2 regions of the Priestia sp. FSL R5-0597 genome follow, and region 1 is predicted to be linked to the other one. Evidence: riboswitches for the same ligand, from Rfam matches in the RefSeq annotation. Region 1 holds a riboswitch; the other holds the start of a gene.

Region 1 (8,211 bases):
TTTGTTAATTAATCAAGTTCCTCAAATGTTATTTTATATTCATGATAAAAACAAAATGACTAATCAAATTTTGAAGAGTTTATCAAATAATAGCAGCCAGCCGGCCTCTATAGATCCTAAAAGAGCACGTTTAATGATTGATGCCATACAAGAGCAAGTAGCGAAAACAGAGGATAAAGAGATAAAGGAGAATCTTTCTGAATTCGTATGTAAAATCCAGAGCTTTGTGAATCAGTATTAACAGTTCCCAATAGAAAAGCAGAATCCATATTATAAAAAAGTACGAGAACTTAAAGCTTCTCGTGCTTTTTTTGTTGGGAAAACTGTAGAAAAAGAAAAGGATTATCAACATATATTGATAAATAATAAAAGTAAAGCTTCATATTTGGCAGTGAAATAATCAGGAGGGATGAACATTGAATCATATTGAAATAAGAAGACCAAAAATAGAGGACAGCGCAGAACTCCACGAGCTTTTTAATGAAGTGATCACAGATACCTTTCATAGAGAGGGTCTATCTGACATGGTGAACCATATACAAATAGAAATTGAAAGTAAAGAACAATATTTAAAAAGTGACCTTGATAGCGATGGGAAATGTCGATTCTTTTGGCTCGGAATAGATACGTGCACCAATAAGATTATTGGCTGCATTGAATATGGCCCTGTTAGTGAATTAATTATGGCGTGTACAAAAGGGGACCTGCAAGGATGGATTGAAATCGGCACAGTTTTTGTTCATCCAAAGTACCAAAGAAAAGGGGTAGGAACACTGCTTATACATATTATGCTGCTTACGCTTCAAAGCAGAGAAATTAAAAAAATTTGTTTGGATAGCGGATACAAGAATGCTCAGAAAGTATGGAAAAACATATTTGGAATTCCCGATTACTTAGTAAAAGATTACTGGAGCAAAGGATATCATCACATGATTTGGAAAATAGAAACAGAACGTACACCGATAGTATTTAAGTTCAGTCATAACGGATAATAAGATGTCTTCTAGAAAATAGCCGGTAGAAAGGTACCGGCTATTTTTTACGGATTGAGCTACGATTATTTAAAGATAAAAAAAGACCTCTCTGAAGGTCTTTTTTTATGGACATATAACAATTCTTTTTAAGAGCGAGCAGGATAGTTTATTAGAGAGCTAGAACACATTCATAATACGAACGATTACGGCAACAAGCTGAATATGAGAAAAACATATTCGTATCTTTGAATAATAAAGCTTTTATCACTTATGTGGAGGAGTATGGAAATGTCTATATATGAAATTTGGAATGAAGTGGATCTTTATATGAATGATAAGCTCATACAACCTGACCCTATTCTTGATGAGGTATTGAAGGCAAATCAAGAGGCTGGATTACCTGCCATCGACGTATCGCCTAGTCAAGGAAAGTTTCTGCATTTGTTAGCTTCATTAAAAGGGGCTAAACGCATTTTGGAAATTGGTACTCTTGGAGGGTACAGCACGATTTGGCTAGCCAGAGCTCTTCCGAAAGACGGACAGCTGATTACGCTCGAATTAAGCGCTCAGCATGCAGAAGTAGCACGAGCTAATTTAAAAAGAGCGGGAGTAAGCCACTTAGTAGAAGTCATTGTCGGCCCCGGGCTTGATACATTAGCTGTATTAAAGGATAAGGGAACAGAGCCGTTTGATCTTATCTTTATTGATGCTGACAAGCCGAATAACCCAAATTACTTAAAGTGGGCTCTAGAATTATCGAAACGAGGAAGTACGATTATTTGTGATAATGTTGTTCGTCAAGGGCATGTGGTGAACTCAGAAAGTGAAGATGAAAATGTAAAGGGAATTCGACAATTTATGGATGCTCTGGCTCAAGAAAAACGAATCAGCGCCACGGCTATACAAACCGTTGGAAGCAAAGGCTATGATGGATTCATTGTAGGGATTGTTGAATGATAGAACTCGTGTTACATATAAAGAGGCTGGGACAAAAGTAGTTTTGTTGAAGGGAAATCCGACCGATGAATTCAAATTCTTGATGGAGAATCTCGATTCCTCGGTCGGATTTTTTCATGGTGATAGTGAACGTAAATTTCATGTGTGTAGGTGTAGGTGCTTCTAGCTGTGGATTGATTTCGTTATCTCCCAGCCTCTATTTAATTTGCGTCCAACTTATTTGTTATTTGTTTTGCTGTCAGAAAATTAATCAACTCTCTTACAGCGAATGAACTGTAGCGTTCTTTTAACAGAATAATTCCAAGTTCCCACATCATTTCAGGATCTGCAATAGGTACCGTAATAATATTGGAATCTTTCACTTTGGCATAAAGCGATTCGGGTAAAATAGCAATACCTAGTTCTGCTGCTGTTAATTCAATAATTAAATCCCATTGAGAACTTTTATATGCGATAGAAGGCACAAATCCTGATTTTAAAGCATCTTGAATTAACCGGTCGTGCAGCGTAAATTCTTCACTGAACATAATGAATTTTTCATGCTCCAATTCTTTCATCCAGACGGAAGAACGTTTAGCTAAAGGATGGTTTTTATGGGCGTATAAAAGGAATCTCTCCTTAACGAACGGGTATACGTGAAAATGCTCATCATGACCGCTTGTGAGAGGAAGCATAACAATCCCCATATCTACACCAGCCTCTTCCACAAGGGCTTCAATTTTTTTTGCTCCAAATTCAATAAGCTCTAGAGATACTTTAGGGTATTGTTCATTAAATGCTTTTGCAATCTTCGGGAAAAACAAGGTCCCGATGAGCGGAGGGATTCCCATCTTGATTTGCCCTGTTTGCAAGTTCATTAAATCGCCCAACAAGTGAGGCATGTCTTTTAACACCGACAGCGCTTTAGTTGCCTGATGATACACGACTTCTCCTGCATCGGTTAGCTTTAATTCTCTTGTTGAACGGTCAAGAAGCTCAAATCCTAGTTCATTTTCTACTTTTTTGACGGCTTTACTTAAAGCCGTTTGTGACAAATGAACTTGCAGCGCTGCCTTTGTAAAATTTTTATGATTCGCTACCTCTATAAAGTATTCTAAGTCTCTGATTTCCATGTGAAACTCCATTTCTGCAAACTGCTTATCCTTTTTTTTTACTCTTTATTTTAACCATTAAATTATTTACTGTAAATGCGCTGATTAAAAAAGGGAGCTATCCAACGAATAAAAACGAGGAAAGGAAATGAACTAAAGTTTCTGTCGAAATTGATTTATAAAACCAATAATCTTTTTATAGAGAAACATAGATTTTGCTACTAGCTGATGAGGAATATAAAGATTTTTGCCTGTACGTTCGGGCAAAAATGCAAAACTTATCAAAATAACTGAAAGCCCAAAGGCTGCAGCTGTAATCTCTATCCAAGAAAACACCATATCATTCCTCCTTTTACAAACCTATTAATAGAATATGTAAAAGTTTGAAAGGAGGTTGTACGATAGACCTATAAAGAGCGTCGTCATTAAGCTCTCTCAAAATAAAATGACGTCAAAGAACGCAGGGCCTGTGCCAAACGTTCTTTGACGTCATTTTATTTTCGCTCTTCAGCTTGATGCTCTTGTTTGTTTTGCTCAGTGAGACGTTTTTGATGAGCTTTTGTTTCTGCACTTACGTGATTCGCATCATTCGGTTGATTCTTCTTTGAACCTCCTGCAGCGTTACTCATTAGACGACACCTCCAGTCCGGTTATGAAACATACCTATAGAATGTGCGTATTTACAAACTTTATACACGGCTATCGATATTACTGCACACGAAAAAAGCAAAGGGAGAGTCACTAAGACTGTTCCCTTTGCTTTTTTACTAGGCGACTTTATCGGTGGTGATAATTTTATTAATCCAGTCTTTTCCTTCTGTAAACCTTGTAACAAGCATCGCTGTTACTGTATTTCCCGTACTGTTTAAGAGCGTAGCAGGGGCGTCAATAATTGTGGAAATGACCGCAATGATGGGCAGAACTTCTGGCGAAAATCCGTAAATTGTAATGATTAACATTTCGCCAATCATACCGCCTCCAGGAATTGCTCCCATTACGGCTCCAACTAAAAAGGCTACGCCTAATATGCTCAAAATACTCGTAGCAGACGTCATATCTTTGCCGAACAAACTGAATAAGAAAACAATTTTTAGAATACCACCGATAACAGAACCATCTTTATGGGTGTTTGCTCCTAATGGAATCACTGTTTCAGCAATATCCAGAGGCACACCCATTTTCTTTGTTGCGTCTAAATTGACTGGAATAGATGCCGCGGAAGAACAGGTAGCAATAGCAGTGATAGAAGGAGCAGCTGCATTTTTCCAAAACAGCTTAATTCCTGCTTTACCGCCAGCAATCCATGCGTATAGCGTAAAGAAGCCAAAATAGTAAACGATTGCAATTAATAAATAAAGAATAAATGCTCTGGCATACCCTTGCAAGATCTTTGGTCCAAGTTCTCCTACTACAGTAGCAAAATAGCACCCTAAACCAATTGGAGCATAGTACATGACAATTTTAACGACTTTCATCGATACTTCTTGACCCGAAGTCAGAAATTTCGCCATAGGCTGTCCTTTTTCACCAGCCATCGTGGTAGCAATACCGAAGATAACGGCAAAGACAATTAATTGTAAAATATGCTCTTTCGAAAATAACTGAACAAAATCAGGTACAGTAAATGTACTAACAAGCTGATTTAAAAGCGTCATTTTTTCAGCTGTATTTTCACTGTCACCCATTAATTCTTTAATGGCAGAAGTATCTACGTTGTGCAGCGGATTGTAAAGTGATGCGCCTAAAAAGCCTAGAACGGCTGAAACAGCAGCAGTGGCGACAAACACAACGGCGATACCTAGCATAATTTTACCAAGACGTTTCATTTCGTTCATGTTTGCGATCGCCGAAGCCACACTAAAAAAGACAAGGGGAACGATAATCATGAACATTAAATTAAGAAACAAATCACCAAAGGGCTTTACGACTGCCACATCGGGCCCGATAGCATATCCTGCTATCCCGCCAATTAAAATAGCGAGAAGCAGAATAAGCGATGATCTGTACGTTTTAAATACACTTAAAACCATATAGATTTCCTCCAAACAACAATAGCTTCTTTACTACGCAAGAACAGCTATCATTTGCTCATTGCATACGTAGTAACGACTGGCTTTACATCTTTACGCACCAAATCTTCGTATGTTTCTCGCTCTACAGCAAGACGAGCTTCTCCATTTTTCACAAATACAACAGCAGGGCGCGGAATACGGTTGTAATTGCTAGCCATTGAATAGTTGTAGGCACCTGTAGAGGATACTGCTAGTAAATCTCCTTGATTAACGCGCGGTAAATCGATATCCCAAATAAGCATATCTCCTGATTCACAGCATTTCCCCGCAATTGATACTGTTTCATCTTTTTTATCCGTCACTCTATTAGCCAAGACAGCTTCATGTTTTGCATCGTAAAGAGCAGGACGGATATTATCGGTCATACCGCCATCAATTCCTACGTATTTGCGTACACCTGGAATCTCCTTCGTTGAGCCGATTGTATAAAGCGTTGTACCTGCTTCTCCTACGATGCTTCTTCCAGGCTCAATCCAGACTTCCGGAAGGGTATAATTCTGTTCAGTTAACGTGCGGCTTAGCTTTTCTATCAGTGCATCTACATAATACTCAACTGGAAGTGGAGAGTCGCTTTCGGTATAACGAATACCAAAACCACCACCTACGTTTAAAACTTTTACTTCAAATTCCATTTTATCACGAATACTGAATAAGAAATCAGTTAAAATATCAATGGCGCGAGAAAAACCATCTACTTCAAAAATTTGCGAACCAATATGACAATGAATGCCTAAAAGATCGTAGTAAGGCTTTTCTAATGCAGAACTTACCGCTTTCATAGCCTGGTCATTGGAAAGACCAAATCCAAACTTGGAGTCTTCCTGTCCGGTCATAATATATTCATGTGTGTGGGCTTCAATCCCTGGAGTAACACGCAGAAGAATAGATGCTTTCTGTTTGCGCTCAGCTGCTAAGGCATGTAAAACTTCAAGTTCGGTAAAGTTATCCACAACAAAACAGCCAATATTCGCATCAAGAGCCATTTCAATTTCTTCAATCGTTTTGTTATTTCCGTGAAAATGAATGCGTTCAGCTGGATATCCCGCTTCAAGAGCTGTAAATAATTCGCCTCCTGAGACCACATCTAATGACATATCAAGCTTCGTTAAAAGGCTAGCCATTTCCATACAAAGAAACGCTTTCCCTGCATAGGCGATTTGATATGAAAAGCCGCTTCTTTGAAAGGCTGAATGGAAGGCCTTGCATTTCGTCTCAATTAATTCTTGATCGTAGATGTATAGGGGAGTGCCGTATTGTTTTTTCAGTTCGACCGTATCGCACTGCCCAATTTCTAAATGATTGCTGCTGTTAATTTTACTCGTTCCATGTAAGTACATAATCCGTATCCCTCCATTTAAATCATTCAACTATAACTTTGATGGTCAGTAGAAAAACACAAAAAAGACCCGTGAAGTGATGTTCACGCGTCTTGGTTTCATAATAATAAAGTATTATTACATTCTAGGCATCAACATCTCTTCAATAGCTCTCCACAAACCAAGTGGTTTGTGACAGCTCAGCATTTATTCAATACTGAACCAGTATATGAACACAATGGATGTTTATATACTTCGGCACGAAATCCCTTTTACTTATCTTCACAGACTCCATTAGTCTCCAATAAGTGACTCTTGATTTCATGCACCTCTATTCTCAGAGAGGAAAATTATATTTAAATGTAACTCCTATTATATTTCCTTTTCCTCTGTCTAGTCAATGAAAAGTTAAGGCATAGGAATATCAAAGAAGATAAATAAAAAAGCTATGAAGCTTCCAGATAGAATCCAAGCAGCCAGCGCGGTCTTCTGATGAATGATTAAAAGTGAGAACGTGACAATATTGAAGAGAAAAGAACATAGCAGCGACCATCCATAATGATGAGTGATACTGTGATTAACATAAGCAATGAACTCAATCACAGTAAATAAAAGCGCCCATAAAAGAATCCACCACAGCCGGCCGCTTACATGCAGCGGCAGCCTTCCTAAAAAAACCGGTATAACAAACGGATAAATAATTAAGGTTATTCCAAGAGAAACCATTAGGTGATCGGGTAGAAAAAGATGATCAATACCAACAGGGTGAAATACCCATACGCGGTGATGAAACAGCAGCACTTCATAAAGCAAATTCCCCGTGACCCAAAACAGCAAAGTAGGGTAGTATTCTTGATACCTTCGCCACTTGCCAAATAGTAAACCAAGAATGATAAAAAATAATACAAATGAAGATTGCATACGCTCTCCTTAAAATAATGGTTATTTCTTTTTATTTACATATTATAGTGGTTTTATTCTTTCATTTTTTTATTCAGCACCTATAATAGAAAAGCCGTAAGCCACAGCGTTAAAGACGTACTACCACTATTTATGGCTTTCTTCACCCTGTTATAATCTTGGTAAAAGAACTTCTACCGCTTTTGTTTACGAGACGAAAGGAGCTATATGTCAAAGTCAGCAAGGCTTAAAAATAAGCTTAAAATAGCTTCGCCTAGTATGTGACTTCTTTTTTTGCTATGCTAAAATTGCATACATATAGCATGAGAATACTAGAAGAAAGAAAAGGGTGTTTTGGTATGAAAACATACATCGTAGTTGGAGCTGGGGTACTTGGAGCTTCTACGGCATATCATTTAGCAAAAGCAGGAGCAGATGTGACATTGATAGATCGCAAGGATGCTGGTCAAGCTACTGATGCAGCAGCAGGAATTGTTTGTCCGTGGCTTTCGCAGCGTCGAAATAAAGCATGGTACCGCTTAGCAAAAGGCGGCGCCAAGTACTATCAAACATTAATTCAGCAATTAGAAGAAGATGGAGAAACGGATACGGGATATAAGCGAGTAGGAGCAATTAGTTTACACACTGATGAACAAAAGCTTAAAAAAATGGAAGAACGAGCATATAAGCGTCGGGAAGAAGCCCCCGAAATAGGCGAGATTACACGTTTATCCGCTAAAGAAACACAGGCTTTGTTTCCGGCTCTTTCGGAAGAATACAGTTCAGTTCATATTAGTGGAGCCGCTCGCGTTAACGGAAGAGCTCTTCGAAACGCACTTGTGAATGCAGCGAAGAAAAACGGTGCAAAAATAATAGAAGGAAACGCAGAACTACTTTATGA
Region 2 (8,211 bases), 2.2 Mb from region 1:
AGTGAATAATACCAGGAGCTGCTTCACACATTGCTTTTACAGGTGGCTGGTTGGCTAAAAAGTCTCCGCCATACACTGTGTCATCAAAGTGTTCCCATGGTGAATCTCCTTCACCTTTCGTATTTACGGCTCCGTTGATTCCACCTTGCGCGCAAACTGAGTGAGATCTTTTTACCGGAACTAGTGAAAATAAATCTACTTGCTTGCCAGACTCAGCAATTTTTATTGTTGCCATCAAGCCAGCTAAACCGCCACCGACTACGATGATTTTTCCGTTACTCATCGGAACCCCACTCCTTCAAAACCTTAATTTTATGCAAATGCGAATAATGTACGAACACCTACGAATGTAAGTGCTAAGAAGATTGCTAATGTCACATAAGTTGAAATTCTTTGAGAACGTGGTGTTACAGTTAACCCCCAGCTAACTCCAAATGACCATAGACCGTTTGCAAAGTGGAAGATCGTAGATACAACACCAACTATGTAGAATGCAAACATTGCTGGGTTGCTTAAAATTCGTTCCATCATTTGAAAATCTACTTCTTTTCCAAGCGCAGCTTGTATTCTGGTTTCCCATACGTGCCATGTGATGAAGATAAGTGTGATTACACCTGAAACACGCTGAAGGATAAACATCCAGTTACGGAAAAATCCATAGTTGTTAACGTTTGTTTTAGCAGTGAATGCGATGTAAAGACCATATATTGCGTGAAAAACGATTGGTAAGAAAATAATGAAAATTTCTAGAGCATAGCGGAAAGGTAAGCTCTCCATGAAGTGAGCTGCTTGATTAAATGATTCTTCTCCCTTTGTCGCGAAATGATTCACAACTAAATGCTGTGTTAAGAAAATCCCGATTGGTATTACTCCAAGTAGTGAATGGATTCTCCGATATTGAAACTCTCTGTTTGCCGCCATCTGCGTAGACCCCCCTTAGTTAAATGAACATAGTTTGTGAAGAACTTTCTTACTCCCACTAGACAAATAGATTAATCGTGAATACAGGAAATGAAAACCTTTGCATTTCCTAATAAAGTATGTGACAGGTTAATTTTACTCCCATCGATTAAGAGCGTCAAGGCAAGATGTTTAAATCTTCTATAAAATATAAATTTATAAAATTTTATATTTGTTAACGCTTACTGCATTGATGTTAAAGATTTTTTCTTTCTATTATAATATCGCTTGCCACAGTTAAGTAAGCGTTTACTTTATACTTTTATTGTAAACAAGTTCACAAAACATTTACACAGGTAAAAGTACCCTTTTAAAAGTAATTTTATGGATTTTTTATCTTTACATCTAACTCTTTTTACCATAATAAAGATCCTCTTACATTTTATTAAAAAAATGCGTGAGAGGTTTTTTAGATTTGTATATAATAGTAGTAAAGAAAGAGGGGAAAGCATGAGCAATTTACAAACAGAATCACAGCAAGAACTTGAAGAGACGATGGAAACATTAGAACCTAATGCCGCAGCTGAAACAGAGAGAGCTCTTGATCACGTTCCATATTTCGGATACAGCCTTTTGCGTGACGTGTTAATTCCAGAGCTTCTTGGAGACGAAACGAATACCATCTCATACTGGGCAGGAAAACACCTTGCGCGTAAATATCCATTAAATACAATGGATGAAATCGTCGCATTTTTTAAAGCAGCTTCCTGGGGAACACTGACGCTTGCCAAAAAAGATAAATATTCACTAGAGCTTGAGTTATCAGGTGATGTGGTCAGCAAAAGATTTCAGCAGGAAACTTGTTCATTTCATCTTGAGTCAGGGTTTGTGGCTGAACAGATTCAGCGTCAAAACAACTGCCTAACAGAAGCCTACTTAACACCTAAAGAAAAGAACGGAAAAGTGCTGATTTCCGTGCAGTGGGACCGAAAAGATATCTTACCTACCGAAACCCGTGCGGAGCGTTATAAAAAGTAAGAAATACGTATATATAAAAGACGTGGAGATACCACGTCTTTTTTCTTTTCTTTATACTTGCACTGCCTGCTGCTCTTCTAATTCAAATGCTACGTGAAGCGTCTCAACAGCTTTTACCATATCAGCATGCGGTACAACTGTAGATACTTTAATTTCAGACGTGCTGACCATCTTCACTTCAATTTTCTCTCCTGCCAGCACTTCAAACATTTCGGCTGCAACACCTGGATTAGATATCATGCCAGATCCCACAATCGATACTTTGGCCAGACTGCTTTCATGTTCAATACGCGTATACCCCAAGGTAGATTTATACTCTTTTAAGACGGCAAGAGCAGCTTCTACATCTACAGTTTTAATAGAAAATGAGATAGAGAGGCGATTATTAGCCGTTACGTTTTGAATAATAATATCCACATTTAACTGTTCTTTTGCTAATGCTGTAAAAATAGTAGAAAGAGTTTGTAACTCGTTGTTTAACCCTTCAATTGTCACCCGTGAAATATTATCTTCAAACGCAATTCCTCTTACGACTAAGTTTTGTTCCATTGAAACTTCCTCCTCAACAATCGTTCCATTCTCGTTTTCTAAGCTTGAACGCACTTCTAGCGGTACCTGATAATTTTTTGCAAACTCAACAGCGCGCGGATGCAGCACCCCTGCTCCTAAATTGGCTAATTCTAACATTTCGTCATATGAAATAGAATGAAGTTTACGAGCATCTTCTACGTAGCGCGGATCCGTCGTAAACACTCCTGTTACGTCTGTATAAATATCACATTTTGCAGCTTTTAGTGCCGCGGCAAGAGCTACTGCCGTAGTGTCAGAGCCGCCTCGACCTAATGTTGTAATGCTTCCATCTTCTGAACAGCCTTGGAATCCAGCTACTACTACGATTCGACCTCTATCTAATTGGCTTTGAATACGAGTCGTGTCAATGTGCTGGATTCGTGCATTGCTGTGAACTGCTTCCGTCTGGATACCAGCTTGCCAACCTGTTAGCGAAGTGGCTTCATGACCTTTGAATTGAAGAGCCATTGTTAACAGGGAAATCGTTACTTGTTCTCCAGTTGTAAGAAGCATATCCATTTCGCGTTTACTTGGACTGTCCGTAATATCACTTGCTAATTTCACCAGTGCATCTGTGGTTTTGCCCATTGCCGATACAACAACTACTACTTGGTTACCGCGCTCTGCTTCTTGAATAACACGGTTTGCTACATGTTGAATACGTTCAACAGAACCAACAGATGTTCCACCAAATTTTTGAACGATTAATGCCATAATTTTGTTCATTCCTTTTCAATAAATTTGCATATGCAGGATGATGAGAAGCTAAATTTTTTTACTCAGACAATAAAAAAAGCAATGAGATGAGCTCTCATTGCTTAACGAACGAAAATTATAAAACATAACCGTCCACTGCCGTGAGATAGCTCTCCAAGAATCTACATCTTGACAATCCTACGTTTATTCAACGCAGAACCAGCAATCATTACTATGAGGTAATGTTCACTTCGGCAAATTTCCCTTTCCGCATCGTTCATAAGGGCTCATACCCTTCCTGATGCGTACTGATTAAATTTGCACCTCTATCTTCACTTCATTTGATGAAGTGTCGTATGAAATTAGTTAATAGCTTATCAAATATTTTCTATTATTTCAAGACTATTTTTGTAATGTTTCATAAATTTTTTCAGCAATGTTTTGAGGAACACCTGAATTTCGTATATCTTCAACCGTTGCTTCTTTCAATTTTTTCACCGAACCAAAATGCTTTAACAAAGCTTTCTTACGCTTTTCTCCCACTCCCGGAATGTCGTCTAGAACTGACTGAAAAGCGGACTTAGAGCGCACTTGACGGTGGAAGGTGATTGCAAAGCGGTGAACTTCATCTTGAATTCGCTGAAGCAAATAAAATTCTTGACTATTGCGTTCAAGCGGTATGATTTGAGGAGGCTCACCAATCATCAGGTTGGAGGTTCTGTGTTTATCATCTTTAACAAGACCTGCTGTAGGCACTAAAAGTCCCAATTCATTTTCGAGAACGTCCTGGACTGCAGCTAAATGCCCTTTGCCTCCATCTACAACAATTAAATCAGGAAGCGGAAGGCCTTCTTTTAACGCTCTGGAATACCGTCTGCGAACGACTTCCCTCATGGAACTGTAATCATCTGGTCCCTTTACGGTCTTAATTTTATATTTGCGATATTCTTTCTTTTCCGGTTTCCCATCAACAAAAACAATCATCGCAGAAACTGGGTCTGTTCCTTGAATATTTGAGTTATCAAATGCTTCAATCCGATAAGGAGCGGCAATTCCAAGCTCTTCTCCTAACCGTTCAACTGCGCCAACTGTACGCTCTTCATCTCGTTCAATTAAATAGAATTTTTCACCGAGCGCAATTTTTGCATTTTTACACGCAAGTTCTACTAATTCTTTCTTTTTGCCTCGCTTTGGATGCTGAACCTCTACTTCTACTAACTTCTCAGCTAACTCTGCATCAATCGTTGCTGGAACCATCACTTCTTTTGGCTTAATATTTTTGGCATAAAACTGACCGATAAAAGTTAAGAAATCTTCTTCTGGCTCTTTATAAAAAGGAAACATAGAAACTTCTCGCTCAATTAATTTCCCTTGGCGAATAAAGAAAACTTGAACACACATCCAGCCTTTATCGTAAGAATAGCCAAACACATCTCGATTAACAAAATCATTAAACGTTACTTTTTGCTTTTCCATTGTCGCTTCGATATGAGCAATTTGATCTCGGTATTCTTTAGCCCGTTCAAAGTCAAGTTCTTCTGAAGCTTTTAACATTTTTTCAGTTAACTCTGTTTTGACATGCTCATATCCACCATTTAAAAACCGCGTGATATTTTCAATAATTTGTTTGTTTTGCTCTTCTTTTACCTCTTTTACGCAAGGAGCTAGACATTGCCCGATATGGTAATACAAACAAGGCCTATCTGGCATAGTGGAGCACTTTCTTAACGGATAAATGCGATCAAGAAGCCGCTTTGTTTCATTTGCTGCTTGAACATTAGGATAAGGACCGAAGTATTTCCCTTTATCTTTTTTTATTTTTCTTGTAATAACAAGTCGGGGCTGTTTTTCAGCTGTAATCTTAATAAACGGATAGCCCTTATCATCTTTAAGCATAATATTGTATTTTGGGTCATGCTTTTTAATTAAATTCATTTCTAAAATAAGCGCTTCTAAATTAGAAGATGTGACGATATATTCAAAGTCGACAATGTCGTTTACAAGTCGAAGCGTCTTTCCGTCATGAGATCCGGTAAAGTAGGAACGTACTCGATTTTTTAATACTTTTGCTTTTCCTACGTAAATGACCGTTCCATATTTATCTTTCATCAAGTAACAGCCGGGCTGATCCGGTAAAATAGCCAGCTTTTCTTTTAAATAATCGTTCATACTTTTCTCCTTCCTCTTCTCTTACTCTGTCCATCTATACAATCGCTTATGAAGCGTAACCTACATTCTTTCCTGTCTTAATACATGTACATAAGCTGGATTTATGGCGGTGTTCCTTACATCTAGTATAAAACAAACGAACGCATATTCGCTAAATAAAAGTATTCCCAAAAGAGAAAAAGTGGAGAAAAAGTGGAGAAAAAGAAAAAAACCTAGCCTGAGCTAGGTTTTGACTTACGCGTGTTTATTAATTAATTCTGTTAATGCTTCTTTTGGTTGGAAACCAACTACTTGATCAACTTTCTCTCCATCTTTGAATAATACTAAAGTTGGGATACTCATAACACCAAATTTTCCAGCTGTTTCTTGATTTTCATCAACGTCTACTTTTACGATTTTAACTTTATCGTTAAGTTCGCCATCAATTTCTTCAAGAACTGGAGCAATCATTTTACAAGGGCCACACCATGGTGCCCAAAAGTCAACAAGCACTAGGCCTGATTTAATTTCATCTGTAAAGTTTTTATCTGTAGCATGTGCAATAGCCATTTTAATTCCTCCTAAATATATGCAATATCCAAATTCTACTCACAGTATATCACCTTCAAATAAGGTTTGCTAACTTTTTGCTTACATTTATACTGTTTATTCTCCGCTCTAGTTTGTACAATTTGCCTAAAAATATGCGTAGAAAATTTCATTTCCCATGAGGCTGAGACCTGACTAAATGAATCCAAAGACGAACAAATAGTATACATGGGTTGAACCGCTTGCGACACCGCAGTTGATTTCCATGCAAGACTTCGCTTTTCTAGCAGGAGCCTTGCCCTCCAATCACCTGCTAGAAAGACCTACCCTGCGTTTACCCTAACAAAAAAACGAACCACTAATCAAAAATCTTGATCAACGGTTCGTTCTTCACTTCGTCTCAAATACTTTTGTCCGAGAATCTTACGCAGACTGTACTTTCAGCTTTTTAAATTCTTCCGTTAGCAGAGGCACTACTTCAAATAAATCTCCAACGATTCCGTAGTCAGCTACTTTAAAAATATTCGCTTCAGGATCTTTATTGATTGCAACAATAATTTTTGAATTTGACATACCTGCCAAATGCTGAATAGCACCTGAAATTCCGCAGGCAATGTATAAATCTGGTGTGACTACTTTGCCCGTCTGACCGATTTGAAGAGAATAGTCGCAGTAATCTGCATCGCACGCTCCGCGAGACGCTCCAACAGCTCCATTTAACACGTCCGCTAGTTCTTGGAGAGGTCCAAAACCTTCCGTGCTTTTTACACCTCGACCACCTGCAATCACGACTTTTGCTTCGGACAAATCAACCCCTTGCGTTGCTTTGCGTACGACTTCTTTTACAACAGTACGCAGGTTTTTGATTTCAACATTTAAATCCTCTACATCACCTGTACGCCCCTCATCTTTTGCAAGCGGTGAAATATTATTTGGACGAATCGTGACAAACGTAAAAGCATCGGTCATGATTTTCTTCTCAAATGCTTTACCAGAATAAATTGGGCGAGTGAAGACTACTTGATCCCCTCCCACTTCTACATCCGTCACATCCGAGATAAGTCCTTTATCTAAGCGAGCTGCCAGTTTTGGCGCTAGATCTTTGCCAAGAGCCGTATGCCCAAATACGATAGCTTCAGGCTGTTCACTTTCAATGATGGCTAATAATGCCTGAGCGTAACCATCCGATGTGTAAGCAGCTAAATCTTCATGCTCCGTCACAACAACTTTATCTGCTCCGTATGCAATAAGTTCTTCACTTAAAGATTTTACGTCCTTTCCTACTAACGCTGCAATAATTTCTCCCCCATCAGCTACAGTAGACGCTGCGGAAATCGCTTCAAACGATACGTTTCGTAATCCCCCATCACGTGCTTCTCCAAGAACTAACACTTTGCGTCCCATTACAATACCCCCATTGTTTTGACTTTTGACTTATTAAATGACTTTTGCTTCCTTATGCAGTAAATTGACCAGCTCTGTTACTTGATCTTTTATATCTCCTTGTAATACGCGCCCCGCGTCTTTTTTCGGAGGTAAATAAATTTCAATTGTCTTTGTTTTTGCTTCTACATCATCTTCATCTAAATCTAAATCGTCTAATTCCACTTCAACCAACGGTTTCTTCTTCGCTTTCATAATCCCTGGAAGAGATGGATAGCGAGGCTCATTAAGTCCCTGCTGAGCTGTTACTAAAAGAGGAAGCGACGTTTCAATAACTTCCGAATCTCCTTCCACATCGCGTACAACCGTCACTTTTTCACCTTCAATATCCAGCTTTGTAATCGTTGTAATATAAGGGATTTCTAACTGTTCTGCTACGCGCGGTCCCACCTGGCCTGAACCTCCGTCAATCGCTACGTTTCCTGCTAAGATTAAATCAGGAGATTGCTCTTTTAAGTACTGTGCCAGCAGCCTAGAAGTCGTGTACTGATCGCCATCTTCTATGTCATCTTCCGTATTGATTAAAACCGCTTTATCTGCTCCCATAGCCAAAGCTGTTCGGAGTTCTTTTTCTGATTCTTCCCCTCCTACACTCACGACCGTAATCTCTCCGCCATGCTTTTCCTTTAGCTGAATAGCCTCTTCAACTGCATACTCATCGTAAGGATTAATAATAAATTCAGCTCCATCTTCAACAATTTGACCATTTTTTAGTGAAAGTTTCTCCTCTGTATCGAACGTTCTTTTTACTAACACATAAATATTCATTCAATTCCCCTCCTAAGCTTATTTTCCTAAAAATTTGGGCTGGCGCTTTTCAATAAAAGCGGCTACGCCTTCTTGAGCATCACTGCTTTTGAATACGCT

Evidence for each region. Region 1 has a riboswitch for lysine ahead of lysA (diaminopimelate decarboxylase). Riboswitches for the same ligand answer to the same signal wherever they lie in the genome.
Region 2: linked by a shared signal. The riboswitch ahead of MKX72_RS23850 (aspartate kinase) and the one ahead of lysA (diaminopimelate decarboxylase) in region 1 are both predicted to bind lysine.

What each region holds. Positions count from the first base shown of each region.
Region 1 is NZ_JBBOUZ010000001.1:2,313,735-2,321,945, forward strand. Features, by position in the region: gene MKX72_RS11745 (hypothetical protein) at 1-241, shown strand, start outside; gene MKX72_RS11750 (GNAT family N-acetyltransferase) at 417-992, shown strand; gene MKX72_RS11755 (O-methyltransferase) at 1,245-1,931, shown strand; gene MKX72_RS11760 (LysR family transcriptional regulator) at 2,132-3,043, opposite strand; gene MKX72_RS11765 (hypothetical protein) at 3,176-3,361, opposite strand; gene MKX72_RS11770 (hypothetical protein) at 3,517-3,651, opposite strand; gene MKX72_RS11775 (dicarboxylate/amino acid:cation symporter) at 3,790-5,052, opposite strand; gene lysA (diaminopimelate decarboxylase) at 5,103-6,431, opposite strand; lysine riboswitch at 6,570-6,752, opposite strand; gene MKX72_RS11785 (CBO0543 family protein) at 6,819-7,331, opposite strand; gene MKX72_RS11790 (NAD(P)/FAD-dependent oxidoreductase) at 7,670-8,211, shown strand, end outside.
Region 2 is NZ_JBBOUZ010000001.1:4,513,436-4,521,646, forward strand. Features, by position in the region: gene sdhA (succinate dehydrogenase flavoprotein subunit) at 1-283, opposite strand, end outside; gene MKX72_RS23840 (succinate dehydrogenase cytochrome b558 subunit) at 313-921, opposite strand; gene MKX72_RS23845 (YslB family protein) at 1,411-1,938, shown strand; gene MKX72_RS23850 (aspartate kinase) at 1,990-3,222, opposite strand; lysine riboswitch at 3,364-3,541, opposite strand; gene uvrC (excinuclease ABC subunit UvrC) at 3,607-5,373, opposite strand; gene trxA (thioredoxin) at 5,608-5,922, opposite strand; gene MKX72_RS23865 (electron transfer flavoprotein subunit alpha/FixB family protein) at 6,325-7,305, opposite strand; gene MKX72_RS23870 (electron transfer flavoprotein subunit beta/FixA family protein) at 7,339-8,112, opposite strand; gene MKX72_RS23875 (enoyl-CoA hydratase) at 8,131-8,211, opposite strand, start outside.